DNA from 2 places in the Methylohalobius crimeensis 10Ki genome. Region 1 is predicted to be linked to the other one. Evidence: predicted binding sites of a transcription regulator. Region 1 holds the regulator's gene; the other holds the start of a gene.
What was found. The regulator HrcA, encoded in region 1, represses chaperone genes, less so after heat shock. The targets are predictions, from matches to a motif close to TNTTAGCACTCNNNNNNNNNGAGTGCTAANA.
Positions count from the first base shown of each region.

Region 2: the regulator HrcA is predicted to act here: its motif matches at 3,264-3,294, upstream of rpoH (RNA polymerase sigma factor RpoH).

Region 1 is NZ_ATXB01000002.1:448,528-454,762, reverse strand. Features, by position in the region: gene recN (DNA repair protein RecN) at 1-1,302, opposite strand, end outside; gene H035_RS0115855 (NAD(+) kinase) at 1,296-2,186, opposite strand; gene hrcA (heat-inducible transcriptional repressor HrcA) at 2,304-3,362, shown strand; gene grpE (nucleotide exchange factor GrpE) at 3,546-4,133, shown strand; gene dnaK (molecular chaperone DnaK) at 4,202-6,142, shown strand; gene dnaJ (molecular chaperone DnaJ) at 6,229-6,235, shown strand, end outside.
Region 2 is NZ_ATXB01000001.1:1,147,970-1,154,204, forward strand. Features, by position in the region: gene ftsY (signal recognition particle-docking protein FtsY) at 1-1,469, shown strand, start outside; gene ftsE (cell division ATP-binding protein FtsE) at 1,581-2,234, shown strand; gene ftsX (permease-like cell division protein FtsX) at 2,242-3,207, shown strand; gene rpoH (RNA polymerase sigma factor RpoH) at 3,340-4,200, shown strand; gene cyoE (heme o synthase) at 4,205-5,104, opposite strand; gene H035_RS0105900 (M16 family metallopeptidase) at 5,233-6,235, shown strand, end outside.

The sequences.
Region 1 (6,235 bases):
ACCGCCCGAGGCGACTTTCGCCAAAGGCTTGGGAGGCATGCCGGGGTTGGTGGCCACCCGAAATTCCACCCGGTCCAATCCTTCGGGGCGGGGATCGGAAGCGGTTTCGGTTTGGAGGTCGATGGCAAATTTCCCATGGGGCATTCCCAGTTCGCGAATCAGTTCGGTGATGCGTGCGGCCAGGCCCTCGGCGCAGTCGCGCCGGCGCGTGCTCAACCGGGAGGCCTGCTCCCGATAGGCGGCTTCCAGTGATTCCAGGCGCTGTTCCGATTCGGCGATGCGGATTTCCTGGTGGGTCAGGCCGTCCAGTTCCGTGCGCATTTCCGCCAGCCGCTCGGGTAAGGCTTCCGGGGCGAGCCGATGTTTTCGGGCCAGGTCGTGGAGACCGGTCAACTGCTCTTCCAGGCGCATCAAGCGATCGGGGTCGGACTCCAAGTCCTCCAGGCGTTGGCGGAGCAGATGGCCGGCTTCTTCCAGCTGAATTTGGGCGCTCCGCACCAATTCCGCGGTTTCTTGAAATTCGGGCGCCAACTCCAGAAGAGATTCGAGCTCTCTAGCCGCCTGGTCGATACGGTCGGACACCGAGGCGTCGTCCTCATACAAAAGATGCAATTGACTTTGCGCGGAGGCCAAGATCTTGTCCAGATTACTGAGCCGAGTATGTTCTTCGATGAGGGCGTCGAAGTCCAGTTCCTCGATGGCGGCCGCTTCCAGTTCCTGAATCTGGAAGCGCAGAAATTCCTCCCTGAGGGATCGATCTCCCACGTCTTGGCGCAGGCGCATCAAATGCTCGCGGGTGGCGCGCCAGTCCCGATAAAGGCCGGTGAGTTCGGTCAGCAGGGAGTCGTTGCCGGCGTGGGCGTCGAGCAGCTGGCGCTGGGCGGAAGGTTGGCGCAAGCGCAAGTGGGCGTGTTGGCCGTGAATCTCCACCAAGTGCTGGCCCAGGTTCTGCAAGGCTTCGAGACCGACCGGGCGGTCGTTGATGAAAGCCCGGTTGCGCTTTTTGGCCGCCACGCTGCGACGAATCAGGCAATCGGGGCCGTCTCCCAGATCGTTGTCGACAAGCCATTGACGGGCCGTCGGGGCCTGTTCCAAGTCGAATTCCAGAACGATTTCCGCTTTGTCGGCGCCGCTGCGCACCAGGTCGGCGGCGGCGCGCCCGCCCAATCCCAGATCGAGGGCGGTGAGGAGAATGGATTTTCCCGCCCCGGTTTCGCCGGTCAAGGCGGTAAAGCCGGGAAACCAGTCCAGATTCAGTCGTTTAACGACCGCAAAATTGTGGATGCTCAAAGCTGTCAGCATCGTTTAGGTCCGTTGCTGCTCCAGTTCAATTTGACCCGTAAAATCTCGAAAAAATCGTAATCGACCGGGTGCAGTAGCTTCAGCGGTTGATCCGCTTTGCGGATGCGAATGTGATCGTCGAAGCGGACTTCGGGAATCGAAACCGTGTCGCAAGAAACTTCGGCGCGCATGTCCTTGGCCGCGCCGAAAGCGATTTCCACTTCGCTACCGCCGGCGATGACGATGGGTCGATTGGTCAGGGTGTGGGGGTTGATCGGAACCAGCTCGATGGCATCGAGGGTCGGATAGAGAATCGGTCCCCCTCCGGATAAGGCGTAAGCGGTGGAGCCGGTGGGGGTGGAAACGATCAAACCGTCGGCGCGCTGGGAGTTGAGGAAACGGCCGTCGATGTGGGTGATGATTTCGATCATGCAAGGGGTGATCCAACGGTGGACCACCACCTCGTTGACCGCCAGTTCCTCGCGAACGATGCCGCCTTCCCGGACGATTTGAGCGCGGAGTAGGGGCCGCTCTTCCGCGCGGTAGTGACCGGCCAGCATGGCGTCCAGTTTCACCAGCGCTTGCTGGGGGGAAACGTCCACCAGGAAGCCGACCCGGCCGAGATTGACGCCGATCACCGGGGTGCCGAAGGGCGCCACGGAGCGGCCGGTATTGAGCAAAGTGCCGTCGCCTCCCACCGCGATCACCACGTCGCATTCCTTGCCCAGCATCTGGATCGGGCGGACCGTCTCCGACGGTGCGTCCAACAGTCGTTGGGCGACGTCCTCGAGGCGCAGCTCGAATCCGCGCCGGCGCAAATGTGCGTAGATGGCCTGCAAGGTATGGCCGACTTGTTCTACATTAGGTTTGGCGACGATGCCAATGGTGTGGAAGCATCCGCTCACGGAGTGAAACAATCGAATGACATAAATAAATTATATTAGGTGTTTCTTGACAATATATCTAGAGATTGCTAGCTTGGCACTCCCTTTAAAAGAGTGCTGATAACAGCAAAGATTGGCATGTCCCAGTTCCTGGAATTGACCGAACGATCCCAGCATTTGCTGAAAGTGCTGATCGAACGCTACATTGACGAAGGTCAGCCGGTGGGTTCCCGCACCTTGTCGCGGGGGGCGGGGCTGAACCTGAGTCCGGCGACGATTCGCAATATCATGGCGGATCTGGAGGAATTGGGCCTGATCGCTTCGCCCCATACCTCCGCCGGTCGGGTGCCCACGGTCAAGGGATATCGATTGTTCATCGATTCCCTGCTGACCGTCAAGCCCTTGGAGGCGGGGGTGACCCGGGAACTATGGAAAGGCTTCGAGTCCTTGGAGGAACCCCATGAGCTTTTGGGCGCGGCTTCCCGGCTGCTGGCCCAAGTCAGTCGCATGGCGGGGCTGGTGACCTTGCCGCGGCGCGGGCAGGTCGCTTTTCGGCACATCGAGTTTTTGCCGCTTTCCCAGGGGCGGGTATTGGTCGTTCTGGTGACCGATGACGACGAAGTCTATAATCGGGTCATTCGTCCGTCCCAGGCGTTTACGCCGTCCCAATTGCAGCAAGCGTCCAACTATCTCAACGCCCGGCTCGAGGGGAAGCGCCTGACCGAGCTGCGGGACGCGATCCGGCAGGAGGTGCAGCAGACCGAGAAGCGGATCAGCGAGGAGATCAAGTCGGTTTTGGAAGCGGCCGGCTCCCTGTTCATGAAGCCTGAGTCCCTGGAAGAAGATTATGTGTTGGCCGGCCAGACCAATCTGATGGACTTCACCGAACTGAGCGAGCAGGCGCGTCTGCGGAAATTGTTCGAAGCCTTCGACGAGAAGCGCGACTTGCTGCATCTGTTGGATCAATGCATCGAAGCGGAAGGGGTGCAAATTTTCATCGGCGAGGAATCGGGTTATTGGCCCTTCGAGCAATGCAGTCTGGTGACCCGAAGTTACGAGGTGGAAGGCCGGGTGCTGGGGGTGCTGGGGGTGATCGGTCCGACCCGGATGCGCTACGAAAGCGTCATCCCGCTGGTGGATATTACCGCCAAATTGCTCAGCACGGCCTTGAATCAGAAACTGGCGTCCCCATCTTAACTAACATCCCCAGATGGGTGGAGTGAATCGACGCATCGGTAGGACGACTCCCGGTTCGTCCAGCGTCGCGGACATCGCGCGTGAATCCATCATGACTGAGCGGTGGGTTGCGGCTGACGCCTCCATCCGTCTTAACCGGAGATATTATTGCCAGTTTTCGGAGAACAGATAAGCGGAGAGGCTATGACCGAGGAAAATAAAGATTCCCAGGAAGAAACCACGGCGCAGACCGAGGCGGTGGAGGCTGAGGCGGCCGAAACCCAGGAATCGCCGGAGGTTCTGCTGCAAAAGCTGAGCGAGGCGGAACGTCAGGCGGAGGAAAATTGGGACAAACTTTTGCGCGCCCAGGCCGAGCTGGAAAACCTCCATCGGCGGATGGAGCGCGAACTCAAAAATTCGCAGAAGTACGCGATCGAGAAATTCGCCCAGGAGCTTTTGTCGGTGGCCGACAGCCTGGAGCTGGGGTTGCAGGCGGCGGGGGAAACCGACGAGCTGGAAAAGATTCGCGAAGGGGTCGAATTGACCCTCAAGCAGCTGCTGACGGTATTCGATCGCTTCCAGATCAAGGTAATCGAGCCGCTGGGCGAGAAATTCGACCCGGAATACCATCAGGCGATGACCACCGAAGACATCGAAGGGGTCGAGCCCGATACCGTGGTCAAGGTATTCCAAAAGGGCTATACCTTGAACGACCGGCTCATTCGTCCCGCCCTGGTGGTGGTGGCCAAGCCATCCGCCGAAGCGCAGCCGCGTATCGACGAGGAAGCTTGAAAATCGAAAGCTTGGCCCCATTTATCACTCAAGCGGGCGAACATGAATAACAGTAGGAGATTAAGCCAATGGCAAAAATTTTAGGTATCGATTTAGGTACGACCAACTCGTGCATGGCGATTCTGGAGGGCGGCAAGCCCAGGGTGATCGAAAACGCGGAAGGCACTCGGACCACGCCGTCGATCGTCGCTTTCACCAAGGAAGGCGAGGTGCTGGTGGGGAATCCGGCCAAGCGGCAGGCGATCACCAACCCGCAGAACACCCTGTTCGCCATCAAACGTCTGATCGGGCGTAAGCACGAGGATGCGGTGGTGAAAAAGGACGTCGACATGGTGCCCTATAAAATCGTCTCGGCACCCAACGGCGATGCCTGGGTGGATGTGCCCGCCCTGGACAAGAAAATGGCGCCGCCGGAAATTTCCGCGCGCGTTCTGCGCAAATTGAAGGAGGACGCCGAGGCTTATTTGGGGGAAGAAATCAAGGAAGCGGTCATCACCGTGCCGGCGTATTTCAACGACTCCCAGCGTCAGGCCACCAAGGACGCCGGCCGCATCGCCGGGCTGGAAGTGAAACGGATCATCAACGAGCCCACCGCCGCGGCTTTGGCTTTCGGTCTGGACCGGCAGCAGGGCGACCGCAAGGTTGCGGTGTACGACCTGGGTGGCGGCACCTTCGATATCTCCATCATCGAAATGGCCGATGTGGAGGGCGAGCGTCAATTCGAGGTCCTGTCCACCAACGGCGATACTTTCCTCGGGGGGGAAGATTTCGACAAGCGGGTCATCGATTATCTGGTGGATGAGTTCAAAAAAGACGCCGGCATCGATCTCCACAACGATCCCCTGGCATTGCAGCGTTTGAAGGAGGCCGCCGAGAAGGCCAAGATCGAGCTTTCCTCCACCCAGCAGACCGAAGTCAATCTGCCCTATATCACCGCCGACGCCTCGGGTCCCAAGCACTTGAACGTGAAACTCACCCGGGCCAAGCTGGAAGCCTTGACCGAAGATCTGGTGGAAAAGACCCGGCAGCCGTGCGAAATCGCCTTGAAGGACGCCGGCCTGTCGCCGTCGGAAATTGACGATGTCATCCTCGTAGGCGGTCAAACCCGGATGCCCAAGGTGCAGGAGTTCGTCAAGCAGGTCTTCGGCAAGGACCCCCGCAAAGACGTCAACCCGGACGAGGCCGTCGCTCTCGGGGCCGCGATCCAGGCCGGTGTGCTGGGCGGCGACGTGAAAGACGTGCTGCTCCTCGACGTCACTCCGCTCTCCCTGGGGATCGAAACCCTGGGCGGCGTGATGACCAAGCTGATCGAGAAGAATACCACCATTCCCACCAAGGCGAATCAAGTGTTCTCCACCGCCGAGGACAATCAGACCGCGGTGACGGTTCATGTCCTGCAAGGGGAACGCGAAATGGCCAAGGACAACAAGTCCCTGGGCAAATTCGATTTGGCCGGGATTCCGCCGGCACCGCGCGGTGTGCCGCAAATCGAGGTGATCTTCGACATCGACGCCAACGGGATTCTCAACGTGTCGGCCAAGGATAAAGCGACCGGCACGGAGCAGTCGATCGTGATCCGGGCCGCCAGCGGCTTGACCGACGAGGAAATCGAGCGGATGGTCCGCGACGCCGAAGTACACGCCGAGGAGGACCGGAAGTTCAAGGAATTCGTGACCGCGCGCAACGAAGCCGACGCCCTCATCCACGGCACGCGCAAGAGCCTGGAGGAATTGGGCGACAAGGTGCCGGCCGCGGAAAAGGAATCAATCGAATCGGCGATCCAGGATCTGGAAGAAGCCATGAAGGGCGACGACAAGGACGCCATCGAGGCGAAAAGCCGGCACTTGGCGGAATTGTCCGGTAAACTGGCGCAACAGATGTACGGTGCGGCCGGCGGTGGCGAGGAAGCCGCGGGCGGTGCGGCCGGCGCCGGTGAGTCCGCCTCCCGCCCCGAAGGCGAGGAAGTGGTGGATGCCGAGTTCGAAGAAGTCAAAGACGATAAGAAATGATGATCGTCGAAGACTGGAACACGGACCGATTGGGTTGAAATATAGAAAAATGCCGCCGGCGTGAAGTCGGCGGCACCTTTATGTCTATGGCAG
Region 2 (6,235 bases), on a different contig from region 1:
TGGGCGCTTGGGTCGGCGCCAATTTCGCCACCCTGGCGTGTCCCGATTTTCCCACTTGCCGAGGGGTGTGGTGGCCGGATTTGGATTGGCACGCCATCGCCTTCTGGGAGCAATGGCAAGGGGGCCTGACCGCCTGGACCTTGCCGGATGCCCAAGCCAGGATCACGATCCACTGGCTACATCGGGTCGGTGCCGCCTTGGCATTCGTGGTGCTGTTCGGCTTGGGAATCGGTATCAGTTCCAACCCCAAAGTCCCGCATCTGAGTAAGACGGGCATATTACTGAATTTCCTGCTGTTGGTGGAGATCGCCTTGGGGCTGGGCGTGTTGCGATACATCCAGCCGGCATTGACGGTGGCGCACGGGCTGGTGGGCGTAATCTTGTTGCTGACGGTCGGCGCGGTCAGATTCCATCTCCGCTATGCGCCGCCTTTACCGGAAGCGGTGGCGCCGCCCGCCGAGGAAGCGCTCCGTCCGCCGGCCGTGGAAGCCGAGGTATTGCCTCCGCCGCCGAAGCCGGAAACCCTGTATGACCGCCTCAAGAGCCAACTGGGAAAAACCCGCCGGGGGTTGACCGGATTTCTGGCGGGTCTGCCGTTGGCCGGCAAGACCCTGGACGACGAGTTGGTCGAGGAGATCGAAACCCATCTGCTGATGGCGGATGTGGGGGTGGATGCGACCACCGAAATCATCGACCGTTTGACTTCCAAGTTGGAGCGTCACCAGCTACAAGACAACACCGAGGTGATGCGGACGCTACGCGATACTTTGTCGGAGATCCTGGAGCCGAGCAGCCGGCCTTTGCACATCGATCCGGATGCCAATCCTTTCGTGATCCTCGTGGTAGGGGTCAACGGCGTGGGGAAAACCACCACCATCGGCAAATTGGCCCAGCGATTCCAACGCCAGGGCCAGCGGGTGATGTTGGCGGCGGGGGACACTTTCCGCGCCGCCGCGGTGGAACAACTCCAAGCCTGGGGAGAGCGTAACCAAGTGCCGGTGATCGCTCAGCAAACCGGCGCCGATTCCGCGTCCGTGGTCTTCGATGCCCTCGAGGCGGCCAAGGCCCGGCAGATCGATGTGTTGATCGCCGATACCGCGGGCCGCTTGCACACCAAGTCCAACCTGATGGAGGAATTGGCCAAAATCAAGCGAATCATGGCCAAACTCGACCCGGCCGCTCCTCACGAGGTGCTGTTGGTCTTGGATGCCACCACCGGTCAAAACGCGCTGGTTCAAGCCGAGCAATTCCATCGAGCCGTGGATTTGACCGGATTGGCTTTGACCAAGCTGGACGGAACCGCCAAGGGCGGCGTGATTTTCGCCTTGGCCAAGCGGTTCGGAATTCCGATCCGCTTCATCGGCATCGGCGAAGGCATCGACGATTTGCAGGATTTCGACGCTGAGGCCTTCGTGGACGCGTTGTTCGCCGATCAGCTCCAGGAAGAACAAGCGGTTACGGTGCATTAATGCCATTGAAGTCGCCGATAGACTATGATGTTAATTGGTTGGATTGCCCGGTTTTAGACGCGAGTGGGCGGAATCGGTTTAACCTGGAAATCAACGGGTTTTAATTCTCGCGTGCTGAAGTTCGATCAGGTCAGCAAACGCTATCCCGGCAGCGGAGATGCCTTGACTCGACTGAGCTTTCAGGTTTCGCCGGGAGAAATGATTTTCATTACCGGCCATTCCGGCGCCGGTAAAAGCACTTTGCTGCGCTTGGTCGCCCTGATGGAGCGTGCGACCCGGGGCACGATTTTCCTGAACGGCGTCAATTTGAGCCGCTTGCCGGATCGCCGGATCCCGTTTCTGCGCCGCAAATTGGGCCTGATTTTTCAGGATTACCGCTTGCTCTACGACCGCAGCGTTTTCGACAATGTGGCTCTGCCGCTGTTGATCGCCGGGTTCGGGTCGGAAGAAATCGGGCGCCGGACGCGCGCCGCTTTGGACAAGGTCGGTCTGGCAGGATACGAGCGTCGTTATCCGATGACTTTGTCCGGCGGGGAACAGCAACGGGTCGGCATCGCCCGCGCCATCGTCGCTCGCCCCCCCTTGATTTTGGCCGACGAGCCGACGGGGAACCTGGATCCCGAATTGTCCCTGGAAATCCTGGAAATGTTCCGGGATTTCAACCGGGTCGGCGTCACCTTGTTGATCGCCAGCCACGACCAAAATCTGGTCAGTCGATTCGCGCATCGGGTCATTCATCTGGATCGCGGTCGCCTGGCAGCATAATCCGCTTATGTCCAAAAGCCCATCCTCTCACTCGCCCCGACTCCCCCGGTTACGCTCGCGGTTGCGTCATTACGGGCGGTTGCATGGTTATGCGCTGTTTTCCAGTTTGGGGGCCTTATGGCGCAATCCTTGGGTGACGGTCATGACCCTGATGGCCATCGGCGTGACCTTGGCTTTGCCGTTGACGTTTTATCTGACTCTCGACAATCTTTACGCCTTGAGCGGACGTTTCGAGGAGAGTTGGCGGATTTCCCTCTATCTGCAACCCGAAGTGAGCGAGTCCGAGGGAATCGAGTTGTTGACCAAGCTTCGCGGGCACGAGGCGGTGGCTGCGGCCAAACTGATCGACAAAGAGGCCGGATTGGCCGATTTTCGGCGTTATAGCGGGTTTGGCGAAGTGCTGGACGCCCTGGAAGAGAATCCGCTCCCGGTGGTGATCGAAGTATTGCCCGAAAAACGCTGGCGTACTCCCCAGCGCCTCCGAACCTTGGTAGAGGAATGGCGGGAATACCCGGCGGTCGATCTCGCCCAATGGGACATGCATTGGTTGCAACGACTGCGGGCTCTGCTGCAGATGGCCGAGCGGGGCGGAATATTGCTGGGAGGGATTCTGGGCTTGGCGGTCTTGTTGACCGTGGGCAATACGATTCGCTTGGAGCTGCAAAGCCGGCAACCGGAGATCGAGGTCATGAAGCTTTTAGGCGCCACCCACCGATTCATCCGTCGCCCCTTCCTGTACGCGGGATTCTGGTATGGCTGGATGGGGGGGTTGCTGGGCTGGTTGACGGTGGGCGGGATATGGTTGGCTTTGCAACCTCCGGTGCAGCGTTTGGTCGCTTTGTATAACGGCAGTTTTTCCCTGCATTTCCTGTCTTTGGGCGAAATCCTCGAATTTTGGATGTTTTCTTGTGGCCTGGGCATGCTTGGTGCGTGGTTGGTGGCTACCCGTCATTTGTGGCGGCTCAAGGTCTAATTTGGAACCCGGGGAGCTTCCTTTGGAAACGAAACCGGCCAGGGAACTCTCTAAACGATTGGCACTCTCATGAAAGTGATGCTAATCTCAAAGGCTGCTCGGTAGCGCTTCAAATAAAAAAGGAGGGACGGAATGAGTAACGCATTGGCACTTCCCGGTATCGGCACATCCATCAGCTCCGTCAGCGATTACCTCGCTGCCGTCAATCAGATCCCGGTCTTGAGTGCGGAGGAAGAAAGGGCGTTGGCGACGCGTTACCGCGAAGAAGACGACATCGAAGCGGCCAGACAACTGGTATTGTCCAACTTGCGCCATGTGGTGCCCATCGCCCGGGGCTATCTGGGATACGGCTTGCCTTTGGCGGATCTGGTTCAAGAAGGGAATATCGGTTTGATGAAAGCGGTCAAGCGCTATGATCCGAGCTTGAGAGTGCGGCTGATTTCCTTTGCCGTCCATTGGATCCGGGCGGAAATTCACGAATTTGTATTGCGCAACTGGCGGATCGTCAAAATCGCCACCACCAAAGCCCAGCGCAAACTCTTCTTCAACCTGCGCAAAGCTCGAAAACACCTCAGTTGGCTCAATCAAAAAGAAGCCGAGACGATCGCCGAGGATCTGGGGGTGAAAGTGGAAACCGTGCGGGAAATGGAACAGCGCCTGAACGGCCAGGATATGGCGTTTGACGTCGGTAGCAGCGAAGAAGAGGGGCAATTTGCCCCCGTGCAGTATCTGGCCGGCGAGGCCGATGCCGACCCGGCCCGCCAATTGGAAGACAGCGAATGGCGGCTTCTTACCCAGGAGCGCTTGCGTCAGGCCTTGAGCCGTTTGGACGAGCGCAGTCGCGATATTCTCGCATCCCGTTGGCTGGGGGAGAAGAAGGCCACGCTGCACGAGTTGGCCGATCGTTACGGCGTCTCCGCCGAACGCATCCGTCAATTGGAAAAAAGCGCCATCCTCAAGCTCAAGGAACGCATGGTGGAAGGGGCCGCTTGAGTCGTCAAGGCCAGGGCAGGTAGTGATCCACCAGCAAAGCGGCGAAGATCCCCATCAGATAGATAATGGAGTAACCGAAGGTGCGCATGGCCAGGCGGCCGTCTTCGGGGCGGCGGCGGAGTTGCCAGGCCAGATACAGGAATATTCCCCCCAGAATGACCGCGGCCGCCAAATAGATCAGGCCGCTCATCCGGGTTAAATAAGGTATCAAGCTGATCACGAACAATAAAATCGTGTAGAGGAATACTTGCAGGCCGGTGAATTCCACCCCGTGGGTGACCGGCAGCATGGGGATGTCCACCTGGGCGTATTCATCCCGTTTGGCGATCGCAAGCGCCCAGAAGTGGGGCGGTGTCCACAGAAAGATAATCAAAAACAATAAAACCGAATAGGGATGCACCACACCCAACACGGCGGCCGATCCCAGGATCGGGGGGACCGCCCCGGCCGCGCCGCCGATGACGATGTTCTGAGGCGTGGCCCGTTTCAAAAAGACGGTGTAGACCACCGCGTAGCCGATCAAGGAAAGGCAGGTCAATACCGCCGTCAACCCGTTGGTCCATACCACCAGAATCACCATGGACGCGACGCCGAGCAGGGAGGCGAACATCAGCACATGGCGCGGTTGGATCTCCCCTCGGGGAAGGGGGCGTTTGCGTGTCCGCCCCATCACCGCATCCGCGTGGCGATCGAGATAGTGATTGAAGGCCGCCGCCGACGCCGCCGCCAAGGCGATGCCCGAAGTTCCGGCCAAAAGCGGTTGCCACGGCACCATGCCGGGTACCGACAGAAACATCCCCACCACCGCGGTGAACACGATCAAAGCCACCACCTTGGGTTTGCACAGGTTCAGATAGGCTCGCCAGAGGGGTATCTGCGGGGAGGTCGACGTATTCGTTTTCATCGGCGGGAAGGGAATCGTTTACAATAGAACCCTGCATTTTATACTAAATCCGTGGGAATTTATGTGATCACTCTGCATAAAGGGCGGCGATGAAAAGTTATATACCAGTGATGGGATTCGGTCGAAAAATGAAACATCCCCTGCTCGAGCCGGCCAAGACATGGCTTCGCATGGCAGCTTGGGTGGTTTTGCTGTCGCCGTTGGCGGCATGCGCGACTACCGAGCAGGTGCATGAGTTCAAGTTGGACAATGGGTTGAAAGTGGTGGTCAAGGAGGATCATCGGGCGCCCGTGGTGGTGTCCCAGATTTGGTACAAGGTGGGTTCGAGCTACGAGCGTGAGGGCGTTACCGGCATTTCCCATATGCTGGAACATATGATGTTCAAGGGGACGGAAAAACACGGTCCGGGAGAATTTTCTCGCATCATCGCGGAAAACGGGGGACGGGAGAACGCTTTCACCGGTACGGATTACACCGCCTATTTCGAAAGCCTGGAAAAATCCCATTTGCCGATCGCCCTGGAATTGGAAGCGGACCGGATGCGAAATCTGCGCTTGGAAAAAGAAGCCTTCGCCAAGGAACAACAGGTGGTGCTTGAGGAACGCCGCTTGCGCACCGAGGATAAGCCGCGCGCCAAGACTTACGAACATTTCATGGCGACCGCCTTTACCAACGGGCCTTATCGAAACCCCATCATCGGATGGCCGGCGGATGTGGCGAATCTCACCCTCGACGATCTTAAAGTCTGGTACCAGCGATGGTATGCGCCCAATAACGCCACGCTCGTGGTGGTGGGCGACGTGGAGCCGCGCCGCGTGTTGACCCTGGCCGAGAAATGGTTCGGAAAGCACGAGCCCAGCGAGATTCCACCTCCCAAGCCTCGAACTGAAGTCGAGCAAGTGGGGGAAAGGCGCATGACCATGCGTCTGCCGGCCCAGCTGCCTTATCTGGTGATGGGCTATAAAGCGCCGGTTCTGGCCGATCTGCCGGAGGATCGCCAATGGGAAGCCTATGCCCTGACCGTACTGGGCGGCATTCTGGACGGCGGACAAAGCGCCCGCCTTGCCAGCCGCCTGGTTCGCGGCAGCCAAGTCGCCGCTTCCGTCAGCGCCAGCTACAATCTCTACGATC